One region of the Pseudoalteromonas sp. KG3 genome, then DNA from elsewhere that is predicted to be linked to it. Evidence: predicted binding sites of a transcription regulator. Region 1 holds the regulator's gene; each other region holds the start of a gene.
The links. Region 1 encodes sigma-54, which starts transcription at its own class of promoters, with help from an activator protein. Its sites were predicted from a motif close to GTTGGCACGNNNNTNGNNT; they were not measured.
Positions count from the first base shown of each region.

Region 2: the regulator sigma-54 is predicted to act here: its motif matches at 2,649-2,667, upstream of fliE (flagellar hook-basal body complex protein FliE).
Region 3: the regulator sigma-54 is predicted to act here: its motif matches at 4,082-4,100, upstream of NDQ71_RS13575 (TorF family putative porin).

Region 1 covers NZ_CP098523.1:2,056,602-2,067,397, reverse strand. Annotated here, with positions in the region: gene mgtE (magnesium transporter) at 1-1,224, opposite strand, end outside; gene NDQ71_RS09830 (HPr family phosphocarrier protein) at 1,343-1,615, opposite strand; gene rapZ (RNase adapter RapZ) at 1,644-2,486, opposite strand; gene ptsN (PTS IIA-like nitrogen regulatory protein PtsN) at 2,507-2,959, opposite strand; gene hpf (ribosome hibernation promoting factor) at 2,964-3,251, opposite strand; gene NDQ71_RS09810 (RNA polymerase factor sigma-54) at 3,280-4,776, opposite strand; gene lptB (LPS export ABC transporter ATP-binding protein) at 4,843-5,568, opposite strand; gene lptA (lipopolysaccharide transport periplasmic protein LptA) at 5,565-6,098, opposite strand; gene lptC (LPS export ABC transporter periplasmic protein LptC) at 6,088-6,642, opposite strand; gene kdsC (3-deoxy-manno-octulosonate-8-phosphatase KdsC) at 6,639-7,190, opposite strand; gene NDQ71_RS09785 (KpsF/GutQ family sugar-phosphate isomerase) at 7,190-8,161, opposite strand; gene NDQ71_RS09780 (calcium/sodium antiporter) at 8,186-9,157, opposite strand; gene mlaF (phospholipid ABC transporter ATP-binding protein MlaF) at 9,413-10,228, shown strand; gene mlaE (lipid asymmetry maintenance ABC transporter permease subunit MlaE) at 10,228-10,796, shown strand, end outside.
Region 2 covers NZ_CP098523.1:1,299,120-1,309,915, reverse strand. Annotated here, with positions in the region: gene NDQ71_RS06290 (PAS domain-containing sensor histidine kinase) at 1-1,074, shown strand, start outside; gene NDQ71_RS06285 (sigma-54 dependent transcriptional regulator) at 1,071-2,528, shown strand; gene fliE (flagellar hook-basal body complex protein FliE) at 2,706-3,038, shown strand; gene fliF (flagellar basal-body MS-ring/collar protein FliF) at 3,059-4,774, shown strand; gene fliG (flagellar motor switch protein FliG) at 4,767-5,807, shown strand; gene fliH (flagellar assembly protein FliH) at 5,811-6,629, shown strand; gene fliI (flagellar protein export ATPase FliI) at 6,648-7,982, shown strand; gene fliJ (flagellar export protein FliJ) at 7,982-8,428, shown strand; gene NDQ71_RS06250 (flagellar hook-length control protein FliK) at 8,562-10,796, shown strand, end outside.
Region 3 covers NZ_CP098523.1:2,855,738-2,866,533, reverse strand. Annotated here, with positions in the region: gene NDQ71_RS13595 (AsmA family protein) at 1-1,739, opposite strand, end outside; gene NDQ71_RS13590 (hypothetical protein) at 1,963-2,388, shown strand; gene NDQ71_RS13585 (helix-turn-helix transcriptional regulator) at 2,397-2,597, shown strand; gene NDQ71_RS13580 (hypothetical protein) at 2,748-3,911, shown strand; gene NDQ71_RS13575 (TorF family putative porin) at 4,202-4,879, shown strand; gene NDQ71_RS13570 (aldo/keto reductase family oxidoreductase) at 5,028-5,921, opposite strand; gene NDQ71_RS13565 (YIP1 family protein) at 6,090-6,800, shown strand; gene NDQ71_RS13560 (ISAs1 family transposase) at 6,928-8,064, opposite strand; gene NDQ71_RS13555 (efflux RND transporter periplasmic adaptor subunit) at 8,145-9,248, shown strand; gene NDQ71_RS13550 (ABC transporter ATP-binding protein) at 9,248-9,955, shown strand; gene NDQ71_RS13545 (ABC transporter permease) at 9,948-10,796, shown strand, end outside.

The DNA of each region.
Region 1 (10,796 bases):
GGCAATACCTGCGGCGACTAAGTTCATAAACATGGCAAAGGCGAGTACGCCGCCAAGCTTAAAGTCCCATTGCCAAATGGCAACAACACCGGCTATTAAAATTGACCACACCATGCCGTTTATAGCACCGATCGCCAGCTCTTTCATTAGTAAAAAGCGTTGGTTAGTTTGGTTTATGTGACCTACCGCAATACCACGTATTACTAGTGTTAATGTTTGGCTACCAGCAACACCACCCATTGATGGCACGATACCATTGAGGACTGCAAGTATCGGTAGAATTGCCAAGGTGTTTTCAAAGAAGCTTGCCACAATAGCCGCGAGTAACGCGGTTAATAAGTTAACCCCAAGCCAAACAGAGCGTTTTTTGGAGCTTTTTAATACCGGTGCAAAGGTATCTTCTTCATCATCAAGACCCGCTAAGCTTAATAAGCTGTGCTCTGCATCTTCACGGATAACGTCAACGATATCATCGATGGTGATCCGACCTAGCAGATGGTCGTTATCATCAACAACAGGGGCCGATATCCAGTTATGGCGCTCGAATAATTGCGCTACTTCACTCTCATCCATGGAAATAGGGATTGATTCACAATCTTCATCCATTAATTCGCGAATAATTTTGTCCGGCGAGTTGGTGAGTAGAGTGGTCAGCGACATTGCGCCTAAAAAGCAGTTATGTTTATCAACTACGTAAAGGTCATCGGTGCCCTCTGGTAGCTCGCCACGTAAGCGTAAGTAGCGTAGCACCACGTCAATGGTGACGTCTGGGCGAATGGTTACCGTATCGGTATTCATCAGTGCGCCAGCCGAGCGCTCTTGATAAGAGAGTGCTTGGGTTGCACGTTCGCGGTCTTGACTGTCCATGGCGCTGACGACGTCTTGGTAGACGGTGTCAGGTAAGCTACGTAATACTTCCCCTAAATCATCGTGGCTCATGTCCTCGGTCGCGGCAGCAATGTGCTCCGGTTCCATTTGGGCGATGATCCCTAAGCGAACATCTTCAGAAAGCTCTTCGAGTACGTCACCTTGTACATCTGGATCAACGAGTTGCCATAGTAAGGTACGAATTTTATGCGGGGATGATTCGAGTAGTAACGCCGTGTCACACGGAGCCGTTTTTGCCAACATACGCCTTACTTGAACAAATTGACCATTATTAAGTGACTTGGTCACTTGTTTTAGTTGTTGTAGTGGATAATCTTGTTCAAAAGCTTCTGGCATTGGCGTCCTTAAGTTATTAATACAGTTTATTGGGTAGGCAAGACTTTGATAATTCAGGCTGATTGCTTAAACCAGCAACTTATTCAGTTTAACGCAATTTTGTTGTGCTGACTACGGACTATTCTTGCTCGTTAAAGCGTTGCGCGATGAGCTCGCCAATGGCAGCAAGAGCCGGTTCAGCATCTGGTCCTTCGCAGACTACTTTCACTTCTTTGCCTTGGCTGCTTTCTAATAACATTAGGCCCAGTACGCTATCGCCTGCGGCTTGTTTATCGTCTTGATGAAGCGTGATACTGGCATCAAACTGCACGGCTAATTGTGCTAATACACTGGCTGCACGGGCATGTAAGCCCAGTTTGTTTTTTATTAAAAATGTATCTTCTAAGCGCATCAACATTCCTTACTGTAAACGTGTGTTGTTATTCTTGCTCGCGGTGGCGAATTTTTACATTGCTGTGGCTCATTGAAAAGCTTTCACCAATGGTTTGCGCTAAATAAACTGAACGATGTTGACCGCCAGTACAACCAATTGCGATTGTGAGATAACTACGGTTGTTTCGCTCTAGATGTGGTAACCAAGTTTGCACAAAGGTTTGGATCTGCCAAGTGAACTTTTGCACGATGCTGTGGCTGGCTAAATAATCTTTTACTGGTTGATCAAGGCCGGTAAGTGGCTTTAACTCAGGTTCCCAATGTGGGTTTGGTAAAAACCGCGCATCAAATACGTAATCGGCCTCTTTTGGAATGCCATACTTAAAGCCAAATGATTCAAAGGTAATGATTAGTTTTTTGTCTTTTTTACCTAAAATTTTCTCACGGATTGACTCTGCCAGCTGGTGGACACTAAGGTCGGTGGTATCCAGCATAAAATCGGCACGAGTTGTTAGCACATCAAGTAATACTTTTTCTTGTTTGATAGCTAAATCGAGCGGCAAAGAATCCAATGATAATGGGTGTAAGCGGCGAGTTTCAGAAAAGCGTTTGATCAGCGTTTGATCATCACAATCTAAATAAAATAATGTTGGATTGGCGAAACCTGGCAAGTATTCAAGAATATCGTTAAATTCTTCTTGTTCTTTCGGTAAATTACGCACATCAATGCTAACTGCAATTTTGTCGTAATTATCAGAAACACTACGCACTAATGAAGGTAATAAGTTTACTGGAATATTATCAACACAATAATAGCCAAGATCTTCGACTACGCGCAGTGCAACAGATTTACCTGAGCCAGAGCGGCCACTGATGATGATTAACTCCATGTAAACTCTCCTTCATTTGGCTACGACTGCTCAACAATAACGTGATATAAATCTTGATCTGTTTTTGCACTACGTAATTGTTTGCAAAAATCTTTATCGTTAAGTTTATCAGCAATTGTGGCTAACGTCTTTAAATGAAGTTGGCTATCACCATCTGGTACGATGAGGGCGATAAAGAGATCCACAGGACGGTTATCAATCGCATCAAAATTAATCGGTGTTTCGCTTACTAAAATTATCGCTAGTGGGCTTTCAATACCCGTCATACGGCCATGTGGAATAGCAATACCACGACCAATCCCCGTACTGCCTAGTTTTTCTCTGGCGAGTAATGCATCGAGGATTTCTTGTTGTGATAGCTGAGGAAGTTGTTCATGAGCCAATTGGCTGATAAATTCAATGATCCGTTTTTTGCTATTAAAAAGGACCGCAGCTTTGCTGCAGTCCTGGCAAATAAGTGAGCTTAATTTCATAGTATTAGTGTCGAGCGTGCTTCTCTTTGTGTTTGATTACTTGACGGTCAAGTTTGTCAATTAGTCCGTCAATGGCTGCATACATGTCTTGGTGCTCAGTTGAGGCAAATAATTCAGCGCCACTAACATGTATTGTGGCTTCTGCTTTTTGGCTTAGCTTTTCAACGTCAAGAATAACATGGACATTGTTGATGTGATCAAAATGCCTCTCAAGCTTCGCAAACTTATTGTTTACATAGTCTCTTAATGAATCAGTAATTTCTACGTGACGACCAGTTAAATTTAGTTGCATAAGCATTTTCCTTTTTTGATTTTACGCCTTAAATCAAACTCTTTCTTTGATTTGACGGTGGAATAGCCAGTGACTCGCGGTATTTTGCAATAGTCCGTCTAGCTACTTTGATACCTTGCTCTGCCAATATATCTGCAATTTTACTATCACTCAATGGTTTCGCTGAGTTTTCTGCGCTGATCAGTTTTCTGATCAATGCGCGAATTGCGGTAGACGAACATTCACCGCCGTTCTCAGTGCTTACATGACTTGAGAAAAAATATTTTAGCTCAAAAATACCCCGTGGAGTATGCATGTATTTTTGGGTTGTTACGCGAGAAATTGTCGACTCATGCATTTCAACCATTTCAGCAACGTCATTTAGCACCATCGGGCGCATAGCTTCAGGGCCATGTTCAAAGAATCCTTGCTGCTGTTTAACAATGCAGTTGGTTACTTTGAGTAATGTGTCGTTACGACTTTCTAGGCTTTTTATAAACCATTTAGCTTCTTGCAGATGCGAACGAATAAATTGGCTGTCAGTGCTCGATTTAACGGAGCGTGACATGGCCGCATATTGGCTGTTCACTCTAATTTTTGGCATGCTGTCTGGATTAAGTTCAACCACCCAGCGGCCTTTAATTTTTTTCACTGATACATCAGGAATAACGTACTCTGACTCTTCCCGTACTATGGTATCCGCAGGCTTTGGGTTGAGACTGTGGATCAGTGTCATGACTTCTTTTAAATCTTCTTCTTTAAGCTTAGTCTTTTTCATCAAAGTGCGATAGTCGCGACTAGCTAATAAATCGATATGATCCGTTAAAATCATTTTTGTCTCTGCAATCCAAGGAGTTGCAGGATCAAATTGATTTAATTGAATACATAAACACTCTTGTAAACTACGGGCGGCAATGCCAACAGGATCAAATAATTGAATGCGCTTTAAAACCGCTTGCACTTCGTCCAGTTCGATTTCTTCTTCGCTGTTGCCTTGATTTAAGCTCTCTACAAGGTCTTCACAGCTGAGTGTTAAAATACCAGAGTCATCAATGGCCTCAACAATGGCAATGGCGATTGCTTCATCGGTTGGGCTAAAGGGCGTTAGCTGTAACTGCCACATTAAATATTCATGCAAGGTCTCTGTTGAGGCGCCTTGATAAATAGATTCATCTTCGGGCATTGGCCCCGATGAACTGTTAGGCGCAGCACTCATGTATTCATCCCAAGTGACGTCCATTGCCATTTCGTCACTGAGGGTTTCTTTACTTAATGCTTCGCTGCTTTCTTGTTCGTATTCGCTAGGCTTGTCGTCCGCTGAGGCACTGACAGTTAAGTCATCGTTGTCTTGTTTTTGTTCGTTTTTGCCAGCAGCATCTTCTGAATATTCATGTTCTTCTAGTTCTAACAACGGATTGCTATCTAGCGCTTCTTGAATTTCTTGCTGGAGATCCAATGTACTGAGCTGCAATAAGCGAATAGCTTGTTGCAGTTGCGGTGTCATTGTAAGTTGCTGGCCCATGCGCAGCTGGAGTGATTGCCTCATGTATCTCTAACAATCCTTTTATTGTTGTCATTGTTAAGTTTAGCAGATGCTTTACCGAGTGTGGCTTTATAGCCTAAATTGCTCACCCAGGTAAACATCGCGAACTGTTTGGTCGGCAAGTACATGCTCAGGTGTGCCTGATGCAATTAACTCCCCATGAGAAACTATGTAGGCTTTTTCACAAACATCAAGGGTTTCTCGTACATTGTGGTCGGTAATAAGTACGCCAATACCACGGTTTTTAAGGTGTTCAATAATCTTCTTTATATCTAACACTGAAATAGGATCAACGCCAGCAAAAGGCTCATCTAGCAGGATAAATTTTGGATTTGCGGCTAAAGCGCGCGCAATTTCAACGCGACGGCGTTCACCACCCGATAACGCCATACCTTGGCTGTCACGAATATGTTGAATGCTAAATTCATCAAGTAAGCTGTCGAGGGCTTCTTCTCTGGCTTGTTTTTTTAGGTCTTTGCGAGTTTCTAAAATCGCCATCAAGTTTTGATACACAGTCAACTTGCGAAATATCGATGACTCCTGAGGCAAGTAACCAATTCCCAAGCGGGCACGGCTATGCATTGGTAGCAGGGTAATGTCATTATCATCAATACTGATTTTACCTTTGTCGCTAGGCACTAAACCGACAATCATGTAAAAAGTAGTGGTTTTACCTGCGCCATTTGGGCCCAGTAAACCAACAATGCTGCCAGCGGTGACTTCTAAACCAACACTTTTGACTACTTGACGACCTTTGTAGCTTTTAGCTAAAAATTCAGCTTTTAATGTACTCATGGCTGACCTTTAGATTTGGTTTTTTTACTGTCTACAGGCACGAGTATGGTGTGTACGCGATCGTCTGAACTAGCGCCTTTTTCAGCACTGATCAGTTGTTGGTCCATGTCGTAGGTAATGCTTTTAGCGTTAATCTTTTGCCCTGCTTGAGTAACCTGTGCGTCACCAATTAGCGTTAAGTAGCGTTTTGCAACGTCGTAACGAACTTCATCTGCGCTGGCGCTCATAATTGTGCCATCGGCTTGTTTTTCTTCAAAATAAGCCGGGCTGCCAGTTGCGACTAGTAATTGTTTATTATCGCCTAAGTCTTCACGTTTGTGCACTTCAAGGCGATCAGCTTTGATACGACGGTTACCATGAATGATCTCAACATTTTTTTCAAAAATACCGATATTATCTTTCAGTTGTGCAAGCTGCTTGTCTGCACTGATCGATACTTGATCTGCAGGCGGTGAGGCCGTCTCTGCAAAACTTGAAAAGGCTATGAATAAGCTTGGTATAACAAGCAAGTGAGCAAATTTATTGGTCATAATATATGGTTCGCGTATGGTTAATTAGTTCTACCACTTCGGCTTTTAAGTCGGCATGGAGGCCGCGCCCAGTGATCTTTAAATTTGGTCCGATCAATTCTACTGGTTGTTCAGAACTCATGGTTTGCAGTTCAATATCAACCTGAATGTTGTCTGCGTTTATATGTTCAATCATGGCGTTGTTGGTGAGGTTTTTAGCCACCACATTGCCTTCTAAAATTAATTGATGATTTTCATATAAGGTGGCTTCGTCTGCATTAATTTGCCACGTTTGTTGTTGATTATATAAAGTAAAAATAGGTTGCTCAAAGTAAGTAAAACCTAACTGCTGGTACAGCTCCATTTTTGCAGCGGTTACTTTGTGACTAATTTTACCTTGTTCATCAAACGCGGTTTGTTTTAATGCCACCGCTGTGTAATCAGGTTTTGCTATTATATCTTCTTGATTCTGTACTGTGGTTGTAGGCTGATTAAAATAAGGGAACCACAGCCACACCATACAAACGACGAACAATACGCATAATATCAAACGCGCACTATTCATGAGCTGGTTCCTTCGCAGGTTAATGATTTACCATTTTCAAGCATCAGTAAATCAGTTAACTCACGCACTGCACCAAAGCCACCTGGCAACATGGTTGTATAGTGTGAAATACGTTTTATGAGTGGGTGTGCATCATTAACTGCTACCGCAAACCCCACCAATTCCATCACTGGCATATCAGGACCGTCGTCACCAATGTAGGCAATTTGCTCATCAGTTAACTGCAGTTTATCTTTGAGCTGTTGATAAGCTTGCAACTTATTTTCTTGGCCTTGATAAATATGCGGTACAGTCAGGCTAGTCATTCGTTGCTGAACTATCTGTGAATGACGACCGGTGATCACGGCGACTTCAAAACCACTGTTGATCAAGGCTTTAATGCCAAAGCCGTCTTTGGTATTAAAGGCTTTTAGCTCTTCACCCTGGTTGCCTAAATAAATACGGCCATCTGAAAATACGCCATCAATGTCGCAAATAAGCAGTTTAATTTTCTGTGCGCGGCTGCGTACATCATCACAAAGCGGCTGGTATAAATCAGCAAACTGCATTATAAAACTCCTGCTTTTAGCAAATCCTGCATGTTCAGTGCACCAATAGGATGTTGATTATCATCAATCACAATTAAGCCGTTGATACGCTTATTTTCCATAATGTTGAGTGCCTCTGCGGCGAGCATATCTGCGGTTGCTGTAGTACAAGAACGGGTCATTACAGTGCTTATCAAAGTGCTATGAATATCAACCCGTTGCTCTAAAATACGGCGTAAATCACCGTCAGTAAACAATCCTGCAAGCTGGTTGTTATCATCAACAATAGCGGTCATACCTAAGCCTTTGGCAGACATTTCAATTAACGCATCTTTGATGCATTGTTTGTCATTAATGATAGGTGTTGCATCACCACTGTGCATAATATCTTTTAAGCATAGCAGTAAGCGTTTACCTAAGCTGCCACCTGGGTGTGATAGTGCAAAGTCGTCGGCGGTAAATCCGCGAGTCTCTAGCAGCGCAACAGCGATTGCATCACCCATCGCGAGCGTGGCTGTGGTGCTGGCTGTAGGTGCAAGCCCTAATGGGCAGGCTTCTTGGCTTACTTTAATACATACATGAGCATCCGCCCACTTTGCCATTGACGATGCTGGATTACCGGTCATGGCAATCATTTTTGCGCCAATACGTTTAATAACTGGAATTATATTGAGTACTTCGCTGGTTTCACCTGAGTTGGATAGCAACATGACTACATCATCGCGGGTGATCATCCCTAAATCGCCATGGCTTGCTTCACCAGGATGAACAAAAAACGCTGGTGTACCGGTACTTGCCAATGTTGCAGCAATTTTATTGCCAATATGACCGGATTTTCCCATACCCACTACAATGATCCTGCCATGGCATTGATACATTAGTTGGCAAGCTCGATTAAAGTTTTCGTCTAGGTATTGGACTATCTCAGTCAGTGCTTGGCGCTCGATATCGAGAACCCGCTTACCTTGTTCAATAAAATTTAACTGCGTCATCGTGTTATCCATTTTTGGGTAGCATTAAGCAACTTGGTTGAAAATATAACCTTGATAGACTAAAAACGCGACCAATAACAGGCCACCTTCAACTCGATTAATGCGTCTTGTGCCTCTAAAACTTAAAGACATAGCAATCAATGCTATGGTGGCACCAATCATTATTAAGGCATCACGGTTTGCCGCCGATGGGTCAATAATTGATGGGTTGATAATACCCGCCAGTGGCAATACTGCTAATATGTTAAAGATATTTGAGCCGACAATATTGCCCAGCGCTAAATCATCTTCTTTTTTCAGTACCCCTGCGATACAGGCGGCAAGCTCAGGTAGGCTAGTACCAATGGCAATAATGGTTAAACCAATGACCAGATCACTTAAGCCAAAGAATTTGGCAATATCAACCGCAGAGCCGACTAAAAAGTGCGAGCTGATAGGCAGTAATATCATACCTATGATTAACCAAAATAAAGCCGACTTAGTTGGCACATTATCTGGCACATCTTCACAAGCTTCACTGACAAATGGGTCATCAGCTTGGTTTTTAGCGCGAATAGAAATAATAACTAAGCCAGCAATAAATACGACAAAGCCAATGATTAATGCAACGCCTTCTGTAAATGAAAAGTAGTTATCAGAAAATACATACCAAGCAGCAATTGACACTAACAACACCAGCGGCATTTCACGCTTCAAGGTCATTGAGGATACTGAAAGAGGGCGCAATAGCGCGGTAATACCTAACACAAGTAAAATATTAGTGATATTTGAGCCAACGGCATTACCCACGGCTGTATCAGTTTTACCCGCAAGAGCAGCTGATGCTGAGACCATCATTTCTGGGGCTGACGAGCCCATAGCAACCACTGTTAAGCCAACAATTAGTGTAGGGACACCGAAATTTTTTGCCAGCGCAGCCGCGCCGTAAACAAAGCGATCTGCACTCCAAACGAGAGCTGCAAACCCGAGAATTAAAATGACAAAAGAAGTCACCATTGTGTTACGCCAATTATTCAAAATAAGATGACTGCAAATAGTAACAAAAGCCAACCTGAAAGTATAAATAAAAGAATCAGGTCAACTTGTTAGTAAGTCGTTATTTTTACCTCAGAAAAAATTATTTAAGCGTCTGTTAAGCCTACTGCTGTAAGGTTTTGCTTGTTATTACATAGAATATTACAAAATTTTACGAATTGTTTTTTCCATCTTGCTGTAAAAACGCTTAAAATAGGAGAACTAGTGAATATAGTAATGGAGAGCGACTTGTCGCAACCAATAGTAGAAATCAAGGATGTAAGTTTTTCTCGAGGTAATCGCAGCATATATAAAAATATGAGTTTTAGCGTTCCTAAAGGGAAAATTACGGCAATCATGGGGCCAAGCGGAATTGGTAAAACCACCATGTTGCGTTTAATTGGTGGTCAGTTAAAACCAGATAGCGGCACTATATTATTCGAAGGTAATAACATTCCAAGTATGTCGCGTAAAGAACTTTACGCTGCACGTACCAAAATGAGTATGTTATTCCAAAGCGGTGCATTATTTACCGATATGTCTGTGTTTGACAATATAGCGTTTCCGCTGCGTGAACATACTCGCCTTAGTGAAGATTTAATCCGCCTAGTAGTGCTAATGAAATTACAAGCCGTTGGCCTTCGTGGTGCTCAGGATTTAATGCCTTCAGAGCTCTCAGGCGGAATGGCGCGTCGTGCTGCATTAGCACGCTCTATCGCACTTGATCCTGAATTAATTATGTATGATGAACCGTTTGCAGGCCAAGACCCTATTTCGATGGGCGTGTTGGTTAAACTGATTAAATCACTTAATCAAGTGCTCGGTTTGTCGTCGCTGATAGTGACTCATGATGTAACCGAAGTAATGAGTATTGCCGATCACGTTATTATTATCGCTGATCAAGGTGTTATTGGCAGCGGTACCCCGGATGAAATGCGTAATCATGAATCACCGCTGGTGCAGCAGTTCTTAAAAGGTTTATCAGATGGCCCTGTGCCATTTCATTTTCCTGCACCATCTTACCAGCAAGAGTTACTGGGAGGGCGCCGCTAATGTTCGATTTTTTGCAAATGCTAGGCCATAAAACGTTAGGGCGTTTTGCGGCGCTTGGCCGTTCTACACAAATGTTGGTTGGCGCACTGTGGAATGTTCCTAACTTCAGAAAAGGCACGCCTTTACTGGTACGTCAATTGTATATGGTAGGCTCGCAGTCACTGTTGATTATCATGGTGTCGGGTTTATTTATCGGCATGGTACTGGCGTTACAGGGCTACACTGTACTGGTTGGTTATGGCGCAGAAGATAGCTTAGGACCGTTGGTGGCATTGAGTTTATTGCGCGAGTTAGGCCCTGTTGTTACGGCATTATTATTTGCCGGACGAGCGGGCAGTGCGTTGACTGCTGAAATTGGTTTGATGAAAGCTACTGAGCAGTTATCGAGCCTGGAAATGATGGCGATTGACCCACTTAAGCGTATTATTGCACCGCGATTTTGGGCGGGCTTTATCAGTATGCCATTGCTAGCATTGATATTTTCAGCCGTTGCAATCATTGGTGCTCACTTGGTTGGGGTTGATTGGTTGGGGGTAGATACAGGTAGCTTCTGGTCAATCATGCAGTC
Region 2 (10,796 bases), 760 kb from region 1:
ACAGCTACTCAGTATAACCCATGCTTACTGCAAGAAGAGTATATTGGTGAATTAAGTGAATTACGCCAACAAGCGAGTTGGTTAAGCCACTTAGTTGATACCATGCCAGCAGGCGTTATTGTGCTTGATGGTCGCGGTATGATCGCAAAAGCTAATCAAATCGCTATTGATATGCTGGGCGAGCCACTTGAAGGTGAAAAGTGGTTTAGTGTGATCCAACGCTCGTTTCGCCCGCAACAAGATGATGGCCATGAAGTATCACTAAAAGATGGTCGTCTTATAAAGTTAGAAATAAATGCATTAACGCCCGAGCCCGGGCAATTGATCTTAATGACCGATTTGACTGAAACCCGCCGTTTGCAAACGCGAGTTGCGCACATGCAGCGTTTGAGCGCGCTTGGTAAGATGGTGGCATCGCTTGCGCATCAAGTTCGCACACCACTGTCTGCCGCTATGTTATACGCCGCAAACTTAGGTTCTAAACGTTTACCGGAAAGCTCGCGAGGGAATTTTCATACCAAACTGATGTCGCGCTTAAGAGATCTTGAAACCCAAGTAAACGATATGTTGTTATTTGCTAAAAGTGGCGACCAACAGGTAGTTGAACGTGTCTCGATGCAGCAGTTGTTAAGTGAAGTTAAAACTGGCGCCGATGCCATGATGACACTTAATAACAGTGAGCTTGAAGTGAGCTTACCGGAACCAGACATCGAAATTATGGGCAACAAAACAGCCCTTGCCAGTGCGATACAAAACCTCATTCATAATAGTATTCAAGTCATAGGATCACAGGCTCATGTTAAGCTAAGCGCGCAACGTGATGATGAGATTGAGTTGGTACGCATAATCGTCAGCGATAATGGCCCTGGTGTTGATTTAAGCCAAGCAGAGAAATTATTTGAACCGTTTTTTACTACTCGAAGCCAAGGCACAGGCTTGGGTTTAGCCGTGGTCAGTTCAGTGGCGAATGCACATCAAGGACGGGTTGAAGTAACTAATAATGCCGCAGGCGGAGCAAGTTTCAGCTTACTGTTGCCTATTTATGCAGAGTCTAAATCAGTGGAGGCACTATGAACAACACGATTTTAGTCGTCGAAGATGATGCAGGGCTACGTGAAGCCCTAATAGATACGTTAGAAATGTCAGGCATTGATTGTGTCGCAGCCGATAGCGCTGAGCAAGCGATGGTACTGCTGAAAAAAGAGTCGTTTTCATTGGTCGTCAGTGATGTCCAAATGGGCGCGATGAGTGGCCTTGATTTACTACGCAGCATTAATCTTAACTACCCTGATTTACCGGTTTTAATGATGACAGCGTATGCGACTATTGATGATGCGGTGGAGGCTATGCGGTTAGGCGCAATTGACTATATGGCGAAACCGTTTGCGCCCGAAGTGTTACTTAATATGGTCAGCCGCTATCTACCAGAGCCTGAAAAAGAAACCGATGGCCCAATTGTCGCAGACCCTAGTAGTATTCAGCTACTGGAACTTGCCAGTCGAGTTGCTAAATCAGACGCCAGTGTGATGGTGCTTGGCCCCAGTGGTTCAGGTAAGGAAGTACTCGCACGCTTTATTCATGATAAATCAGATCGCGCAGAGCAGCCATTCGTTGCTATTAACTGTGCTGCGATCCCTGAGAATATGCTTGAAGCTACCTTATTTGGCTATGAAAAAGGCGCGTTTACTGGTGCTATTCAAGCATGCCCAGGAAAATTTGAGCAAGCTCAAGGCGGCACCATTTTACTCGATGAAATCACTGAGATGGAGTTAGGGCTGCAAGCTAAGTTATTACGTGTCCTCCAAGAGCGCGAAGTGGAGCGTTTAGGCGGGCGTAAAACCATTAAACTCGATGTGCGAATTTTAGCAACCAGCAACCGTGACTTAAAAGAAGCAGTAGCTAAGCATCAATTTAGAGAAGATTTGTATTATCGTTTAAACGTATTTCCGTTAATGTGGCGACCTCTATGCCAACGTCCGGGCGATATTGTTGTACTAGCAAAGCATTTAATTGAACGTCATCTAAATAAAAGTAAAGAGCCAATAGCACAATTGAGTACGGCTGCTGAGCAAAAGTTGTTAGCCCACACTTGGCCTGGCAATGTACGCGAACTTGATAATGTGATCCAACGCGCATTGATATTACGCCATGGTGATGTGATTGATGAGCAAGCTATTTTTATTGAAAACTTAACTGAAGCGCCATTAACCACGGCTTTATCTGAAAATCTAACCGTGGTTAATTCAGCTACAACCAGTTCTCCGACCAACGATGCATATTATGACGTGCAAGCACCCACTATAAAAGCGAGCACAGAGCGCACCCCATTTGAAGGGGAACTGCCAAGTTTAGATTCCGGTAGTTATAAAGATGAGCTCAAAGACAAAGAGCACCGTATTATTTTAGAAACTCTTAATCGTTGCCAAGGAAAACGTAAAGATGTTGCTGAGACACTTGGCATTAGTCCGCGCACTTTACGCTATAAGTTGGCACAAATGCGCGATTTGGGAATTGCGTTACCTGCTTAAACCTCAATAACTCTGTTTTCCTTTGTTATTTAATTTACGCTCAGCCTTGCTGGGCGTAAACTTGTCAAAACTCTGACAACCAAAATTCAATTCAAATTATTGATATTTAATGATTTATTAATTGGCACGGTTTGTGCTTTATTAAGTTATTAGTAAACTGCATCGTCAGAGACAATTATGAAAATTCAAAACAGCGCATTATTTCAAGAAATGCAATCTATGGCTCTCGAAGCTGGCCGTAGTAATCAAGCCAATAACTTACCAACGCAGGCTCAGCCAACTTCAAGCGCCCAATTTGGTGATTTACTCAGTGATGCACTCAATACTGTCAATGACCTTCAAGCAAATGCGAAACAAAAAGTAACAGCGGTAGAAATGGGTGACCGCAATGTATCACTAGCTGATGCGATGATCGCATCACAAAAATCGTCTGTGGCCTTTGAAGCAACTGTGCAAGTTCGTAACAAACTTGTAGAAGCCTATAAAGAAATCATGAACATGCCTGTTTAACTAGGTAGTGGAGAATTATTGTGGCGCAATCTAATCAATCAACCGATCTTGCTTTGGCCGGCGGCGGTATCGACCAAACTGATAACGACGATCAACAAGAACAAAAGTCAGGCTATTTAAGTGCATTAAACGGCGTTGATGTATTGCGTCAAGTCACTTTGGTCATTGCGTTAGCTATTTGTTTAGCGATTGCAATCTTCGTGATTATTTGGGCGCGTCAGCCTGATATGCGGCCACTTGGCAAAATGCCAACGGAAGAGCTTATTCAAACGCTCGACTTTTTAGATGCACAAAAGATAGATTATCAACTTGATGGTAATGTGGTATCTGTTGCTGAGAGCGAATATCAAAACATTAAATTGCTAATGACCCGTGAGGGTATTGAGCAAGCACCGAGCTCTGGCACAGATATAATTATGCAAGATATGGGTTTTGGTGTTAGCCAGCGTTTGGAGCGTGAACGGCTAAAACATGGTCGTGAGCAACAACTTGCTCGTACTATCGAAGAATTACAAAATGTCACGCGTGCCAAAGTATTGCTCGCAATTCCAAAAGAAAATGTATTTGCTCGTCGCGAGAAGAAGCCATCAGCAACGGTGGTGTTAACCTTAAAGCGTGGCCGTACACTTGATAGTGAAGAAGTGGACGCGATAGTTGATATCATCGGCTCTGCAGTGCAAGGTTTAGAGCCTGCACGCGTGACGGTCACCGATCAAAATGGCCGCCTGCTAAACTCAGGTTCACAAAGTTCATTGGCCTCACGCTCACGTAAAGAGTACGAAGTTGAACGTAAGCGTGAACAAGAATACTTAGAGAAAATAGACAGTATCCTCATTCCTGTACTTGGCTTGGGTAATTACACTGCACAAGTTGATTTAAGTATGGACTTTAGTGCAATTGAAGAAACACAAAAACGTTTCAACCCTGATTTACCGGCGGTACGCAGCGAGACCACCTTTGAAGAAAACAACATCGGCGGTTTAGCTATCGGTATTCCTGGCGCGTTAACTAATCAACCCCCAGTTAATTCTGATATACCTGAAGTGGCAGGGCAAGATGGTGCTGGCACAGCGTCATCACCGAGTCGAAGCCACAAAGAAGCAACGCGAAATTATGAACTTGATACCACTATTTCGCATAAGCGTCAGCAAAGTGGTGTGATCCGTCGTATTAGTGTGTCGGTGGCGGTAGATTATCTGGCAACAGTAGGTGAAAATGGTGAAACCACCATGGCACCGCGTTCTGTGGAAGCCTTGTCAAATATTCGGCGTTTACTACAAGGCGGTGTGGGCTTTGACTTACAACGTGGTGATGCCTTAGAAGTTGTGACAGTGCCGTTTGTACGTGAACCCATGGACTTAGCAATTGAAGTGCCGTTTTGGGAACAAAGCTGGTTTATGAAAGTAGTGCGTTTAGTACTTGGTGCGCTGGTTATCATAGTGTTGATTATGGCGGTGGTTAAGCCTATGCTGAAACGCCTAATTTACCCTGATGACACCCTTGAAGAATATGATGATGATGCTCTGAGCTCAGGTGTTGATATTGGTGATAACACTTTAGATATGCTAAATAAAGATTTTGATTCTGCTTCGGTTGGCTTCTCAAGTGATGGTACACTACAGTTACCAGACCTACACGGCGATGAAGACTTATTAAAAGCAGTTCGCGCCTTGGTTGCGAATGAACCGGAACTCTCCTCACAAGTTGTGAAAGCGTGGTTAACTGAAGATGACTGATCAAGAACAAAAACAACTGCCAGCAGCGTTTGATGTTGATAAATTAGACGGTGTAGATAAAGCCGCAATCTTACTGCTTAGCTTATCAGAAGAAGATGCAGCGCAAATACTCAAGCACCTTGAACCTAAACAGGTGCAAAAAGTGGGTATGGCAATGGCGGCGATAGATGATCTATCGCAAGCCAAAATAAGTGCTGTACATAACTTGTTTATAGAACAAATACAAAGCTTTAGTACGATAGGTTTCCAATCGGAAGACTTTATCAAAAAAGCCTTAACCGCAGCACTTGGTGAAGATAAAGCAGCGAGTTTAATTGACCAAATTGTAATGGGCTCCGGGGCCAAAGGCCTTGATTCACTAAAATGGATGGATTCAAAACAAGTTGCCAATATTATTCGCAACGAGCATCCACAAATCCAAACTATTGTTTTATCGTACTTAGAGCCGGAGCAATCTGCCGAAATTTTGGCGCAATTCCCTGAAAAAGTGCGCTTAGATTTAACCATGCGAATTGCTAACCTTGAAGAAGTGCAACCAGCAGCCTTGCAAGAGTTGAATGAGATCATGGAAAAACAATTTGCCGGACAAGCAGGCGCGCAAGCTGCGAAAATGGGTGGCTTAAAAGCCGCTGCAGATATTATGAACTACCTTGATACCAATATTGAAGGGCAGTTAATGGATTCAATTCGTGAACATGACGAGGAAATGTCGCAACAAATTCAAGATCTAATGTTTGTATTTGAAAACTTAATGGATGTAGATGATCGTGGTATTCAAGCTATCTTGCGCGAAGTACAGCAAGATGTGTTGATGAAAGCAATCAAAGGCACTGACGATGCATTAAAAGAAAAAATTCTCAGCAATATGTCAAAACGTGCCGCCGAATTATTGGCGGACGATCTTGAAGCGATGGCACCGGTGCGAATTAGTGAAGTAGAAGCTGCGCAAAAAGAAATTTTATCGACAGCGCGTCGGTTAGCGGATTCAGGTGAAATTATGCTTGGCGGTGGTGGTGGTGAGGAGTTCTTGTAAACCATGACAAAACCTACTCAATACCAAGGCCGTCCTCTACATGCCAGTGAAGCGGTCGATGAGTTATTAGAAAATTGGCCAATTCCAGATGTGACGCAAGACGCGCGAAAATTTGCTGGTCGCTCAACCGCGTTTGGCACGCCGCTGGCGGATTTATATCGTAAAGAGCTTGAACAAAACGCAGCAGATGTGGAGCCTGAAGAGCCAGAACTGCCATCGCTTACAATGGCTGAGTTGGAGCGCATTCGTCAAGATGCGTATGAAGAAGGTTTAAAACAAGGCCATGAACAAGGTTACATTGATGGCTTTGAAAAAGGCGTAGGCGAAGGCAAAGAAGCAGGCTACAAAGAAGGTGTTGAGCTTGGTAAAACACAAGGCCATGAAGATGTAAAACCGCTTATAGAAGAGCAGCTAACAAGTTTAAAAAGCTTATTAGATAGCTTGTCAGCACCACTTGCAAAAGTGGATGACGATGCTGAAAAACAGCTGGTTCAGTTAACCGTTATGTTAACGGAAGCACTTGTTTATCAAGAGATAAAAACGTCTCCAGAGATTGTTTTACAAAGCTTAAAGCAATGTATTGATGTATTAGCTAATGAGCAACAAGGTGTGCGCATCCATTTGCACCCTGATGATATTGAGCTGGTAAAAAGCAGTTACGGTGAAGCGGCTTTGGCTGATAATCACTGGCAATTGGTACCAGAGCCTACGTTAGAGCGGGGCGGTTGCCAAGTTAAAACCCCACAATCATCCATTGATATGACCATCAAAACCCGCGTCAAAGAAACATTGGATAGCTTTTTGCATAGTAGTGGTATCTAACGCTATTTTTGGTTTGCAATGAGCTCTCAACCTCGTCCGTTAAGTGAACGTTTACAACAATATCAACAGCATATTCATCGGCCTACCCCCGCAGTTGCTGGAATTTTAACCCGTGTTGTAGGGTTAACTTTAGAAGCGAAAGGGTTACGGGCACCTGTGGGTAGTCAATGCAAAATTGAGACGATGCACGGTTTTGTTGATGCTGAAATTGTTGGCTTTAACGATCAAACATTGTATTTAATGCCCAACGATCATATTTCAGGTGTGCTGCCAGGTGCACGGGTGATCCCACAAGTAAACGACACAGGGTTACCGGTCGGCATGAGTTTACTTGGCCGTGTTGTTGATGGGCTTGGGCGTCCATTGGATGGCCTAGGCGCAATCAAGGCTGAGCATTATTTAAAATTTGCGCAAAATACCATTAACCCGTTATCACGACGACCGATCACCCAACCAATGGATGTTGGCGTACGCGCGATTAATTCCGTGATCACTGTTGGTCAAGGCCAGCGCATGGGGTTATTCGCAGGCTCCGGTGTGGGTAAATCAGTATTACTGGGTATGATGACACGCGGCTCAGAAGCGGATGTTATCGTGGTTGGCCTTGTCGGTGAACGTGGCCGCGAAGTAAAAGAATTCATTGAAGAAATACTCGGAGTAGAAGGGCGCAAACGTTCAGTGGTGGTGGCGGCTCCTGCCGATGCTTCCCCTTTGATGCGTTTAAAAGGTTGTGAAAGTGCCGTGACTATAGCTGAATATTTTCGGGATCAAGGTTTAAATGTTCTATTGTTACTGGATTCGGTAACGCGTTATGCCATGGCGCAACGTGAAATAGCACTTGCTGTAGGTGAGCCCCCAGCAACAAAAGGCTACCCACCGTCAGTATTTGCAAAACTCCCAGCGCTGGTGGAGCGGGCGGGCAATGGTGGTGAAGGGCAAGGCTCGATTACCGCATTTTTTACGGTACTCAGTGAAGGTGATGATATGCAAGACCCTATAGCTGACGCTGCGCGAGCAATTTTAGATGGCCATATCGTGTTATCACGTGAGCTTGCTGATAGTGGCCATTACCCAGCGATAGATATTGAAAAATCAATTTCTCGGGTTATGCCGCAAGTTGTTTCTGAGCCTCATATGCAGCAAGCACGCGTGTTAAAACAAGTGTACTCAATGTTCCAGCAAAATAAAGATATGATCACCTTAGGGGCTTATCAAAAAGGCACCGATCAAATGTTGGATCAAGCAATCAATATGATGCCAAGAGTGAATGCCTTTTTACAACAAGGCATGAAAGAGGTGATCAGTTATGACGATGGCTTGCAAGGGCTTGCGCAATTATTAGGACAAGCATAATGGCGAATAATAAGCTCGATTTATTGCTAAAAATAGAAAACGATAAAGAAGAGTCGTTACGGATGAATTTTTTGCAAGCGCAGCAAAACTTGCAAGTTAATCAACAAAAGCTGCAGGGATTGAATAACTTTAGGCTGGAGTATACTCAGCAATTACATCTGAAGGGGCAATCTGGGTTAAGTAGTGCAGGGTTTAGCCAGTATCATGCGTTTATTGCCAAAATAGAAGAAGCCATTCGCCAGCAAGCGAATACCGTAAGTACTGCGAAGCAAGTTGTTTCGCAACGGCAAAGTTTATGGCTAAAACAACAAATTAAAGCCAAAGCGGTTGCTAAGTTAATAGAAAAACAACAACTGAAAGCAAATGTGCTTGCGCAAAAGAATGAACAAAAAATGTTGGATGAATTCTCAGCAAATCAATTTTACCAAAGACACCGCAGTTTATAATTCATTGCGCTAAGTTGGATTATTTATTTATTTATTCTAATCAGCTTAGGCATATTACTTGCTTATTTAATACATGAAGTATTTATTTTGGCAAACTGCGGCGGCAAATTGCCACTTTTAATCTAGGTGAATTATGGCTATTAGTGAGCTTTCAGTGTTTATCTCAACTGATAAGGATGTTCAGTTAAACAAAAAAGACAGTACCAAAGGCAGTGCAGCAACAGATAATGAAAGCACTCAAGGTGGTGACTTTTTTACTCAACTACAAACTGCGCATAATAGTGTTGAACCCCTTGTTAAAGAGCCTAATAGCAGTAAGCTTAGCGAGTTAGTTGTAGTTCAAGACAAAGCAGAAAGCACTGAAAAAACAGCAATCGACAACGACGCTGAAAGTGATTCTACGATTTCTGGTGATGATATGCTCGCCCAGATCACTGCGGCAAATAATATGGATACCAGCGTAAATAGTACTTCAGCTACAAACTCTACACTCACTACCCAATTTGGTAGTTATCAAGAAGAAGCAATTGATCCTGATACACTGATTGAGTTAAAAACACCGCGCCCTATTGACAAAGTAACCCCTATTATTGACACCCCACTAGAGGCTGATGAGCCTGTTGATAAGCAACTAAAAGCGACGCTGCTAACAGAAAAAACCGTTGTTGCAGAAGCCATTGATAAACAGTTGCAACTCAAGGGGAATACTGCTGGTGGAGACGCTGTCACACCTATCATCGATGACGTGCAATCAGTCAAAGACAAACAGTCAGCTAAAGACGAACAATTGGCAAAAGATATGCCGCTGAATAAAGTACTGGCTCAGCAATCTCCTGTATTATCAGGCTCTGCATTAGTTAAAGAGGTTGTTGCAGACAGCGATGGTGAAAAAATAAAGCCAAGTGCTTATGCATCACAAGCAGCAGAGCAGAGCAGTTCGATTAAGGGGGATGCAAGCGCATCGCTAACAGAGGCTGCTGCGGCTATAAAAACCGCTTTAATGGCGGGTGAGGCAAGCAATACAAAACCGGTTAATACTGCGCCATCAGCACACGCTGCTGCACAACACATTGAAAATCCCACAAAACCTAATGATGCAGCGTTAGATCAGAGCACCAAGTTATTGCTGAGTGAACAACCGGCAGGACAAAAAAATGCAGATCCATTATTAGTTAACTTAACACCAGAGCAACGGCAACAGTTGCAAACACAAGTAAATGCTATCCGTGAGCAAGGTGCCACAACGGCTAACGTAACTGATTTAAAACAAATACTGGCTGAATTTGTAGAGCTTAATAGTAAAGAAGTTGCAAAACCTAGCACGGCCGTTGCGACTATGAACACGGCAGAGCTAACTCAACTAAGTAAAGACATTTCGCTGTTAAGTCCTGTGCAAAAACAGGCATTAAGCCAGCAATTACAAAATTTTGTCAGCACTGAGCAGCCCAAAGGGGCTTTATTAACTCAGATCAATACAGCTATTGCTGCATTAGCCCAGCCACAGAGTACTGAAAAACTGATTGAATCAAAAGCTCAATTGACCGTTCAGTCAATGACAGATAATTTAGCAAGCACCGCGACTACCTCGAGTCGTAACACTACTTCAGATACAAATAATAAAGTATCTATGGCACAAGATACATTTATAAAGGCCGCGAGCAAAGAGCAAGAAGTGAAGCTGGCAGTGCAAGATAATGTTCTAAAAAGCGATCAATTTGCTGAAAATATTAAAACAGAGCAAAGCCAAGTTCGAGATAACTCTTTGACTCGTGTTAATCAGTTGTTTGGACAAATTACAGGGCTGGCAACGGCACTTACAGCAACGGCGGTTTCTGAAGGTAGTGAGCAAAGTTATCAACAAGCACTGGCTGATATGCAAGTAATGCACGCTCAACAAGCGAGTCCTACATCAGCAACCAAACAAGTAAACCTTGACCCTACGGTATTGCAAGCGTTGAATATTGTGAAAAGTGACGCGGCTAAGTTATTACAAGAACGAGTGAGCGCTTTATTAAGTATCAACAATAAAGAAGCTGAAATACGTCTAGACCCACCAGAAATGGGCAGTATGCAAATTCGTATTCGTAGTGATGCCGAGCAAGCACACATTAATTTTGTTGTGCAAAATCAACAAGCCAAAGAAGCGCTTGAGCAATCATTACCTCGATTACGTGAATTACTAGCACAACAAGGCATTGAGTTAGGGGAAAGTAGCATTCAGCAAGGTAATAGCCAAGCAGAACACGGTGCCGATGGACAGCAAAATGGCCAAGGTCAATCGGCAAATCAGCAACAAAATGAACAGCAGGATAGCGTAACTCAGCAATCTTCAGCTGCAACTGGGCAACAATCTTCATCATCAATAGAT
Region 3 (10,796 bases), 800 kb from region 1:
CGATAGTTAACCGTCGTAGCTGGAAGGTTTATATCTCCTTCACCACTGATACGTACTAACGGGCTTAGTAAACTAAGATCCGTATTCTTGCCAACGCCATTGGTAAAGTTAAAACTACCAGTCAGTGCTGAGAAATCGGTTTGCTGGGAATTATCAAAGCCAGTATCTAGCCCTTCTGATACTGCTCCAAGGTTGCCTTTAATTAGCTCTTTACCTTTGCGTACCATTTCAGCGATATTGGCACCTTTGACTGCACCATCGGCAAACTCAAATGCCAATTTGCCTTGCAGAGCACTCATAAAGTCTTTTTGGCTCTGACCTGATGTTGCTAAGTCCCAATTTAACGAGCCTTTACCCATTAGCTTATCAAAACCAGCAGCATCGGTTAGCAATGGTTGGGCATCGATTTTATCTAATGAGAAGTTGGTGGCAATTTTATATGGTGCTTGTTTCGCATTAACCGTTATTGTGCCTTTACCATTACCTTCGTAAGCGGCAAATTTATCTAGACTAACGGAAGCAACCGCGTTTTTAAGATTAACTGTAAACTGATTGGCACCTAGCTTTATTTCATTCGCTTTTAAACCACTTGAGCGGATCACGACATTAGCATCAAGGGCATTTAAGCCACTTAAATCCATTTTTGTGTCATCCCAAACAATTGGCTGCGCGGGAGCATCCTTTGCAGGCTCTGGCGCTTCAGTTTGTGCAACCGCTTCTGGTAGGTATGGATTTAAATCAAGCATGCCTAAATCAATATCTGCCGTAACAGCTAGGCGCTTGCCAAGGTTTAACTCACTTTTACCCTTGATCTCTAACGAATCCAATGTCGCAACTAATTCAGCTAGGTTAAACTTGTCACCTTGCATGCGCATTTTACCGCTAACGCTAAAGGCATTAAATGCGCTTTCTTTAGCGTTCAGCTCTACTCCTTGCCATTTAGCAATATCTTTAACGGAATCACCGCTAAGTGCTAATTGACCTTGAATATCTTTGCCTTGCTCAGCAATTGAGCCTTTAAACTCAACATCGACCAATCGAGAAGTCACACTTTTAGTCACATTAAAGGTATCACCTGCAATGGCTTTAGCTGGGTTATCAACCGTTACATCCAGTTCAAAGCGCTCTTGCATATAAGTAATTGCGCCTTTCACCGCTAATGTTTTATGTAATGAAGGCAGTAAAATCGCTAACTCAAGATCGCTGATCTCTTGCTTAACGCCAGTCGCACCATCTAAGTATACAAACTTACCGCCGTAAATGGCCACTTCACCTAATTCAATATCAAAGTTTTCAGGTAGCTTAACTGGGCCACTATTTTGTTGCTGCGCTGCTGGCTGCTCTGCAACCGCATCAAATAATTGCCAGTTTGCTTTACCATTTTTATCTGTTTCAAGCAGAATATTTGGTTCATTGATCACAAACTTTTCTAGTTTCAGTTCACCACCAAATAGCGAAAACCACGGAATATGAATTGCCAGTTGCTGCATGCTTGCCATATCAGCGCGTGAGCCCGTTTTCATATTGGCAAAGTGCACATCTTCAAGCTCAAGTTTTAATGACGGAAAAACAGATAAGGTTTTGTCACCTTTAATGGTCAGAGCTCGCCCTGTGGTTTGCTCTACCTGTTGCGAAACTTTGTTAAAGATTGCATCGGTAGGGATTAAAAACGGCGCTGCAACGATTAAAGCAACAAGCAATAACAGTATAACGCCAATAACTTTAAATAAGGTTTTCATGATGGTCCTTTCAAATGTGCAAATAATACTCTTATCATAGCGGGAGTTAGCATTAAAATCATTGCTATAGCTATAAAAAAGCCATTTCCTCGCTGTTACACCTGCAATATAAATTCACCTTGAAACATTTTGATACCTTTAGGTTACAAAAATAACTTGACCAAATGATACCTCAAGGTTACATTGATACCTGTAGGTTACAATCTTTCAAAGGATGAAATGTATGAAGCAACAAGATATTAAAACCGAAGAAAAATTTATGAGCCATAATGCATGGTTTTCTATATTTATCGCCTGCTCATTTTTATTCGCTAGTGCTTACCCATTAATAAAACAATTAAGTGCTGCTCCATGGCTTTTAGTTGTCGGCCCTCTGCTTTTTATAGTTATATTGACTATATTTTTCACTCGAGGGGGTTTTTCACTTAGTAGAAGCTTTAGTTTTACCTATAAAGATGAATTCTTGAATGCCATAGATACAATTGCTTATAAACATTCAGGTATAGCACTCTCGTTTTGCATGGGTGGAGTTTATTTTACAAGTGATAACTTTGCCAACGAAGTTTCCCATGCAACTATGGCGATGATCTATATGGGAGTTATGCTTTTGGTATATGGCGTCTCACTGCTTTGGCAAAGTCGTGATTAGGAGTTAATGTGCAAAACCATATAGCAGAATTTCGCAAAGCCGCGGGGCTATCGCAGCAAGAACTAGCCGATGCGATTAATGTTTCGCGCAAAACCATTAGTACGGTCGAAACATCGCGCTTTACACCGTCGGTGATCATTGCGTTGAAAATAGCACTGCACTTTAATACCTCGGTTGAGAGTCTATTTATACTCGATGAGCACGATTAATACAGCAATGATGCAATCTTGAGATTTTCAGAACTATCTTGATTGCATCCCTTCTATTCTTCGGTATGATGCACAGCCCTGTTGTTTTAGGGCGTTTTGCGCTAAAATTGAACAACATGAAAAATGTATCTAACCGGAGTACCATCAGGCATGAAAAAACTGCTCATTTCACCTTCACAAATGGCATTAGGCGAACAAGAAGGCCATATTTATCAAAATATTCTAAAGCAGGCTTCTGAAATCAGCTTAAACCTGATGGCGGTGAAAATAGAAAATCATCCTGAAGACTTCTTAGGTTGGTGCTATGAATTGCTCAATGCTAGCCGTGACCGTATTAATCATGATTTACTAGAAACCAATCAGTTACCTATTTTAAAAAAGCTTAATGAGTTACTCGTTTCAGCTATTAGCTTCTTACAATTGAAAACATTACGTGTTGCACCTTGGCCTGTGGTCAGTGTATTTATTGAGCAACATAAAGACGTATTAGCGCTTGATGAGCAATTGCGTCTGACCCAGTATATTGCTGGTATTCGTGAGCAATCATTAAAAGAAATGATCCCTGAAGATTTATTAACCTTTACTGGTAAACATACTTCATCGCTTGATCCAAGCAGCTATAACTTTGATGTTGAATGGTTTAGTTCAACAAAGAGCGCCAAGGCTTTCCATCAAATGCTTGCTGACCTTCCTGCTTTATTTGATGAGGCGTTAGCGCATATTCCTCTTGAAGGCGAAGTAACCGAAGCTGATTACCAAGAGTTTGTGCTAAAATACGTACACGCTTTTACTGACAACAATGAAAAGCCAACCTTAGCACCGGCAACTCGTTTATTGGCCATGCGTCGCCCTGATGTATTTACACCGCTAAACAACTCACGCTTAGATGCCTTATGTGCAGCGTTAGCGATAACCAAATTAAACAATCGTGATTTTGCACGCTATTGGCAAGATATTGTGCAAGCGATTCATGCTATGTCTTGGTTTAAAATGGCCAATGGTGACAGCGAACTGGATCAACAACTTGTGGCAATCAAAGCGCTAGTTCCGTGCTTTTTCTATTATGCAGACACCAACAGTGCTGAAAACTCAAATTACATCAAGTTATTGAGTAAACCAAAGCGTACTACTAGCAGCACCACTAAAAAAGTGCGCCGTGGCAAAGAGTCAGCTGAAATACTGGTTGACCGCGCCCTTGCTGCCGATGATATGCCTGAGCATATCCGCGCAAAACGTGATTCTATTATCAGCGAAGTACAAAAAGGCCGTGGCGTTGCTGAGACCATCAGCCTGATGCGTACTATATTTGGTTAAACCACAGTAAAGAATACAAAAACCCGCTGCAACTGATTTGTGCATGCGGGTTTTTTTATGCACCAACTAAGTGCGTAACAAGCAACCATGATTATATCCCTCCTCTAAGCACTGAATTTAACCAGATGTTTTCAATAGATTTTAAATTTAATTTAGAGCTTTTCATTTAACTTGGCACAAGCAGTGCAAATATCCTATTAGACAACTAGAAATGGGATCAGCAATTACTAGACTGCAATCTAATAAATAATTGCGAACCAAAAAATCAGCATAACAACAGGATACCAAACATGTTAAAACTAAAATCAGCGATTGCTATCAGCACCCTTGCATTTATGGCCGCTACATCTACAGCAGCTTATGCAGAAGTAACTGCCAATGCGGCAGCAACATCAAACTACTTATGGCGTGGCCAAGAACAAACTGGCGGTGACGCAGCTATATCAGGCGGTATTGATTACGCTAGCGAGTCAGGTTTTTATGCCGGAACTTGGGCGTCTAACGCCAGCTGGGCCGATGAAATGACCTACGAGCTTGACCTTTACGCTGGTTTTGGTGGCGATATTAATGAAAACATGAGCTACGACGTTGGCTACATCTATTACGCTTACCCTGATGCAGCTTCTGGCGCCGATGCAGACTTTTCAGAAATTTACGGCAGCATCAGCATGGGTGCCTTTAGTTTTGGTGCATCAGTACTTGCAACATCAGCGGCAAGTGGCGATGGTACAGACTTTGGTGATTCGCTATACCTAACTGCAGATTACGGTTTTGCAATTGGCAGTAATGGTACTGAAATGGCTTTACACTTAGGTCATTACTCAGGTGACTTTATTGGTGATGACGACATCATAGACTACGGCGTATCTATCTCTAAAGATGGCTTTACCTTTGGCCTCTCAGATACCGATATGGATGACAGTGATATTAAGGCTTACGTTGCTTTTGCAATGGATTTTAGCCTATAAAAAGAATGTGTTACTTGCTGCAACACTAAGGGCCGAAAGGCCCTTTCTCGATCTTGGTAAGCGGTAAGCCATAAGTCAAAGAAACTAATCAATCCAGATTTTATGTCAAGGCTTACCTTAAACTCAGGCTGCTTAAAACTTACCACTCCTATGGCACGCTATGCCCTGTAGAACCTTGCCAAATACGATACCATTGCTCTCGGCTAAGCTTTAATTGTTTAGCGGCAACAGCTGATTTAACTCGTGCAATATTACCTGTGCCCAGTACCACTGATGGGCTGCTTGGGTGCATTAATAACCATGTATATACGACTTGATCTATTGAACTTGCACCTATTTCACTGCCTACTTGTTCGAGTACATGACGCAAACGAATAGCTTTTTCATCGTTTTCAGCAAATAAACGTCCACCTGCAAGCGGTGACCAACACATTGGTTTAATACCCAATAACTGGCATTGGTCTAAACTTCCATCATCGAGTACTTTCATTTCATAAGGTGAAAACTCAATCTGGTTTGTCACTAACTCAAAATCTAAACGCGATTGTAATAAGCTCAATTGTGAAGGGGTAAAGTTAGATACACCAAACTCCAATACATCGCCATTTTGCTTCAGGGTAGTAAATGCTTGAGCTACCTCATCGGCATCCATCAAGTAATCAGGGCGGTGAATAAGTAAAACATCTAAACGGTCAGTATTAAAATGTTTAAGAGAGCGCTGTGCTGAGGCAATGATATGCTGTGCACTTGAATCATAATGATTAGCTTGGCCTGCTAAACCGAGACTCGGGAATGCTGGTTTAATACCGCACTTGGTAATAATTTTAATCTCATCACGGATACTCGGCTTTAGTGCCAAAGCTTTGCCAAATTCGGCCTCGCAACCATATTCACCATAAATATCAGCATGATCGGTATGTTTTACGCCCGCCTCAATAGCTTGCTCAAGAAACGTTAAACATTGTTGTGGTGAAACTTGCCAATCAAGTAGTCGCCAAAAACCAAGCACTAACTCATCTATTTTTCGTTCTACGTTGTTCATCTCTACCTTCATTTTATTAATTAATATCTCAACAATTAAGCGAACGTTAATAAACCGTTACATTTTAACCGTATTTATGCAAGGGTTATGCTTTATTCTACCGACTTAATAAGGTATTAATAGCAATAATGTATGTACCAATATAATGGCTAAAAAGGAATAATAACAATGAAATCATCAAACGCCCTAACTGCTTGCGTTGATATTTTTATCAGCCCAAGTAAAGCTTTTAACGGTTTAAAAGACGCAAGAGGTTGGTCTTGGCTTGCTTTTACACTCATAGCCGCAGCACTCGTTATTAGTACTTATGTATTTTACAGTCACGCAGATACGCAATTTATTTTAGAAGAGCAAATTGCTGCGGCCAGCGTAGACGCCACAATTGGCGAACAGAAAATGATTCGCCAAAGCATGGAGCAAAGTATTGATAACCAAGTGTGGTTTGCCATTGGCGGAGGTATCTTCGGACTCATAATTATAAATGCATTGCTCGCTGGATATTATCTATTGGTATCAAAACAAGATCCAGATGCTGAGTATGGTTATGGCGCTTGGTATGGGTTTGGTTTTTGGGCCATGATGCCAATGGTTATTTCAAGTCTCGGCATTATAGCGCTAGTTTTTACGGCAACGACCAACGAACTCTCGGTGAGATTGTTTAGTTACGCTTCTATAAATCAATTATTGCTAGGCTTAGAGCTTGGCCATCCATTTTATACCATGATGGAAAGTTTAAATATCTTTAGTATCTGGGGAATTGCTTTAGCTGCTATTGGTCTCAAATGTTGGACTAATTTCAGCTTAAACAAAGCGATTCTTTTTGCAGCCCTACCCAGTGTTGTTATTTATGTGATTTGGACAATTATTGCATTGCTTTAAATTGACTGGGTAAGCTTGCTTACCACGAACATATACGGAAATAACAATGAAAAAAGCTATAATCATCATCTTGGCAATTGCCGCTTTTGTCACACTCATAGTGTCCAAACAAATTACAGGCACACGGCTAGCGCATTTTAATCCCAGATTCTAACAGGGTTGAGCGATAATCATCGTCTAGCCCTGCCATTTTCTTTTTTCTCGCCATACTGGCTGTTTTAGTTGTATCTTGTTTAAATAACGCCATGGCTATTTTTCTCATTACGTTAAAAACAAGGGGTCCTTGCTTCTTACGGATTCTTGATTCATCTTCCCTAAAGTTCATATCCAACATCCAATGCATACTTTCAACCTGCCAGTGGCTTCGTACCGCATTAAGTGCTTGCTCCGCACCTAACGCTAACGAACTAATATACCAACGCGTTTCTATCGTGTCTGTACCTGATGATTTATCGTGAACCTCAGCGGTTACTTGAATAACACTCTTTAAGCCAGACCATTGGTAGATTTTATCTAACCAGCTTTTATCAATAAGCAATTGCTGACAAACCCTTGTTTCAATGCGCCCATGCCCTGAGCTTATTTCGGTATGTTTATCATAGTTGCTATTGGTCAATCCTTCGCGCTCACTCTTGTGCCACCAAGCTTCTAATTCACTCTGCATACCTGAATGGTTACCTTTGAGCGCTAGGATATAATCAGCTTTTTGTTTAATTATTTGTTTCGCTATTTCTTGCTGGCAGCCCATAGCATCAAGTGTAATGATGCTATTTTCAATATCTAGCATGGTGAGTAACTCAGGTATGGCTGTGATTTCATTTGTTTTGCTATCAACGGCTGTTTGCCCTAAAACTAACTGGTGTTGGCAGCTCCATGCACTGACGGTATGTAAAGCACTTTTTCTATCTTTGGTTGTAAATGAACGACGTGCAGTTTTTCCATCCATAGCAATAATATCAGCACCCGTGGTTTCAATAAGTGAAGATATCCAAGATTGAAATGCATGCTCTATTTCATCTGATTTTAACCGACAAATGACACGGGCTATGGTGTCGTGTCTTGGAATACCCGCGTTGAAAGCGCCATATCTTTTTAACCAATCAAGTTTTAGATGCCCAAAGTCTTCAATATCCTCCCATCCTTGTGCACCGGAGATTACTGCACTAATGGCTAAAAGGAGAATATCGATAAGCTCATGCTTTTTACAGCGTTCAATGCGAGGATCGGTAATTGAATTAAAGTGTTTCAGAAAAGTAGCGCTCATATTTTACGTGACCAAGGTGATTATTATGCCTTGATCTGATCACTACATATTCTATAAGTTCAATTTATAATGATCTTGCCGTGATTACAGGCAGTAAAGATGCACCTGAAGTAAATATAGCGTTAGTTGAACAAGGCAGTATTGCCGACTCTATTATGGCCTCTGGTAATTTGGTATTTAATACTCAAGTACAGTTGCGCTCTGAAGTGACCGGTCGTGTAGACAAAGTATTTGTTGAAGAAGGGCAAAGTGTCCAACAAGGTGATATTTTAATGCGCCTTGATACCACAGCATTTGAATCAGAAGTCACCCGTAATCAAGCCGTTTTACGTGCCAGTGAAATCGAAATTAAACACAGTAAAACCCGGCTAGTAAATATTGAGCGTCAGTTGAAGCGCCAAAAAGAATTATATGATGTAGGTCTTGCGGGCCAAGAAGTATACGAAAACCTACAAAATGCGCGTGACCTTGCCAAGATCGATATAGAAGCGCGAGTTGAAGCTTATAATCAGGCTAAAGCATCTCTCTCCATTGCCGAAGATAGGCTAAGTAAAAGTGTATTCCGCGCACCAATGAGTGGTTTACTTGCCTCTGTAAATATTAAAGAAGGTGAAACGGTCATTGCAGGTACTACTAACATTATTGGCTCAGACCTTATGCTAGTAGCCGACCCCAGTGCTATTTTAGCTGAGTTGAGGGTTGATGAAACTGATATTGCAGGAATTAAACTTAACCAACATGCAGATATTTATGCAGCCGCTTACCCAAATCAACCTTTCACAGGCAAAGTAATAAATATAGGTACTTCTGCTAAAAACCAAACCGGTTCGCAAGGGTTATCATTTAGAGTGAAAGTACTGCTCGATAAAACCGATAGGCAACTGTATGCGGGCATGAGTTGTCGTGCAGAAATAGCCACGAGTATTGCCGTTGATGGCCTAAAACTACCAATCGAAGCGGTACAAAAAGAAGATGACAAGTACTTTGTATGGCGCTTAAATGACGATAACACCGTTACTAAAGCCTATGTAGAAGTGGGTATTTCATCTGATATTGAACAAGCAATAACCAAAGGCTTGGAAAAAGGCCAACGTATCGCAATAGGTCCAGCTCGTCCTGTTAGCAAGTTGAATGAAAATGACCTAGTTAAAGTGAAGCAACCTACCGCCAAGGATACACAATAATGTCAGCGGTGATCCAACTTAAGCATATCAACAAGCAATACAAAATGGGAGAACAGATATTTAAAGCCCTTGATGATGTAAATGTTGAAATTGCTGAAAATGAATATGTGGCAATCATTGGCCCTTCAGGTTCAGGGAAATCAACTTTAATGAATTTACTAGGCTGTTTAGATACACCAACGAGCGGCGATTACTATTTAAAAGACAAACTTGTAAAAAGCATGACGGAAACAGAACTGGCACATCAGCGCAATGAAAGCGTTGGTTTTATTTTCCAAAGTTTTAATCTACTACCTCGCGCATCGGCATTAGAAAACGTAATGCAGCCTTTGGTATATCGCTTTATTGCTGCTAAACAACGCAAGCAAAAAGCTCGAGAAGCACTACAACGTGTTGGTCTAGGCGATAAAGTTGATCACTTATCAAGCCAGCTTTCGGGTGGTCAGCGGCAACGTGTCGCCATTGCACGTGCGCTAGTAACTAAGCCACATATTTTGCTTGGCGATGAACCAACCGGAAATCTAGATAGTAAGACAACGACCGAGATCATGGCGTTGTTTGATGAGCTACATAGTGAAGGCCACACTATTATTTTGGTAACTCACGAGCAAGATATTGCTGATCATTGTCAGCGCGTCATTCGCCTAGTTGACGGCAAAGTGGTCAGTGATGTACGTAAAGGTGAGGGGAATAAACAACATGTTTAAATCTGCTCTTGCCATCATGGAAGGTACTAAAGCGGCGTTGATGGCAATCAAAGCCAATGCAATGCGCAGTGCGCTCACCTGCTTAGGTATTATCATCGGCGTTGCAGCAGTTATCACCGTGGTTGCCGTTATGCAGGGATTTACTAAACAAATCAATGATCAATTGGCTGACATGGCCCCAGATGTTACGTCTATCAAACCATTTACTAGCATTGAGCAAGAAATGGTAGGTAAAAATGCGAAACTCACCTACACAGACTTTTTAACCTTAAAAGCACGAGTAAAAGAAGCCGAAACATTCACTGCACTCATGTTCACTTGGCGATTTTCAGGGGGCGCTGAGTATGGGAATAAAAGCCATTCATCACGAGTAATGGGCACAGAGCAAGATTATCAAAAAGCATACCGCACATTCCCTGAGTTGGGCCGCTTTATACGTGCAGAGGATGATGAAAAACGCCGCCGTGTAGCTTTTATTGGCCCATCAATCATAGAAAAACTAAACCTGCCAGAAAACCCCGTTGGCGAATATATAAAACTTGGTGGCGAATGGTTTAGGATTATTGGCGTTGCTGAAAAGCAAGGTAGCTTACTTGGATTTGATCAAGACGATTATATCAATATCCCTATCAGTACCATGAGTGCATTAGAAGGCGCGAGCAGCACCAGTAATGTACAAATTATGTTTAGACTTAAAGAAAATAGCGACGAAGAGCTCGTCCTTGCTAAAATCACCCGTATTTTGCGGCAATTACATAAATTAAAAGACGGCGAGGAGAACGATTTTGAATTTGAAACAGCTGAAAAAGCACGCGCCAATGTCGATAAGTTTACCGGCAGC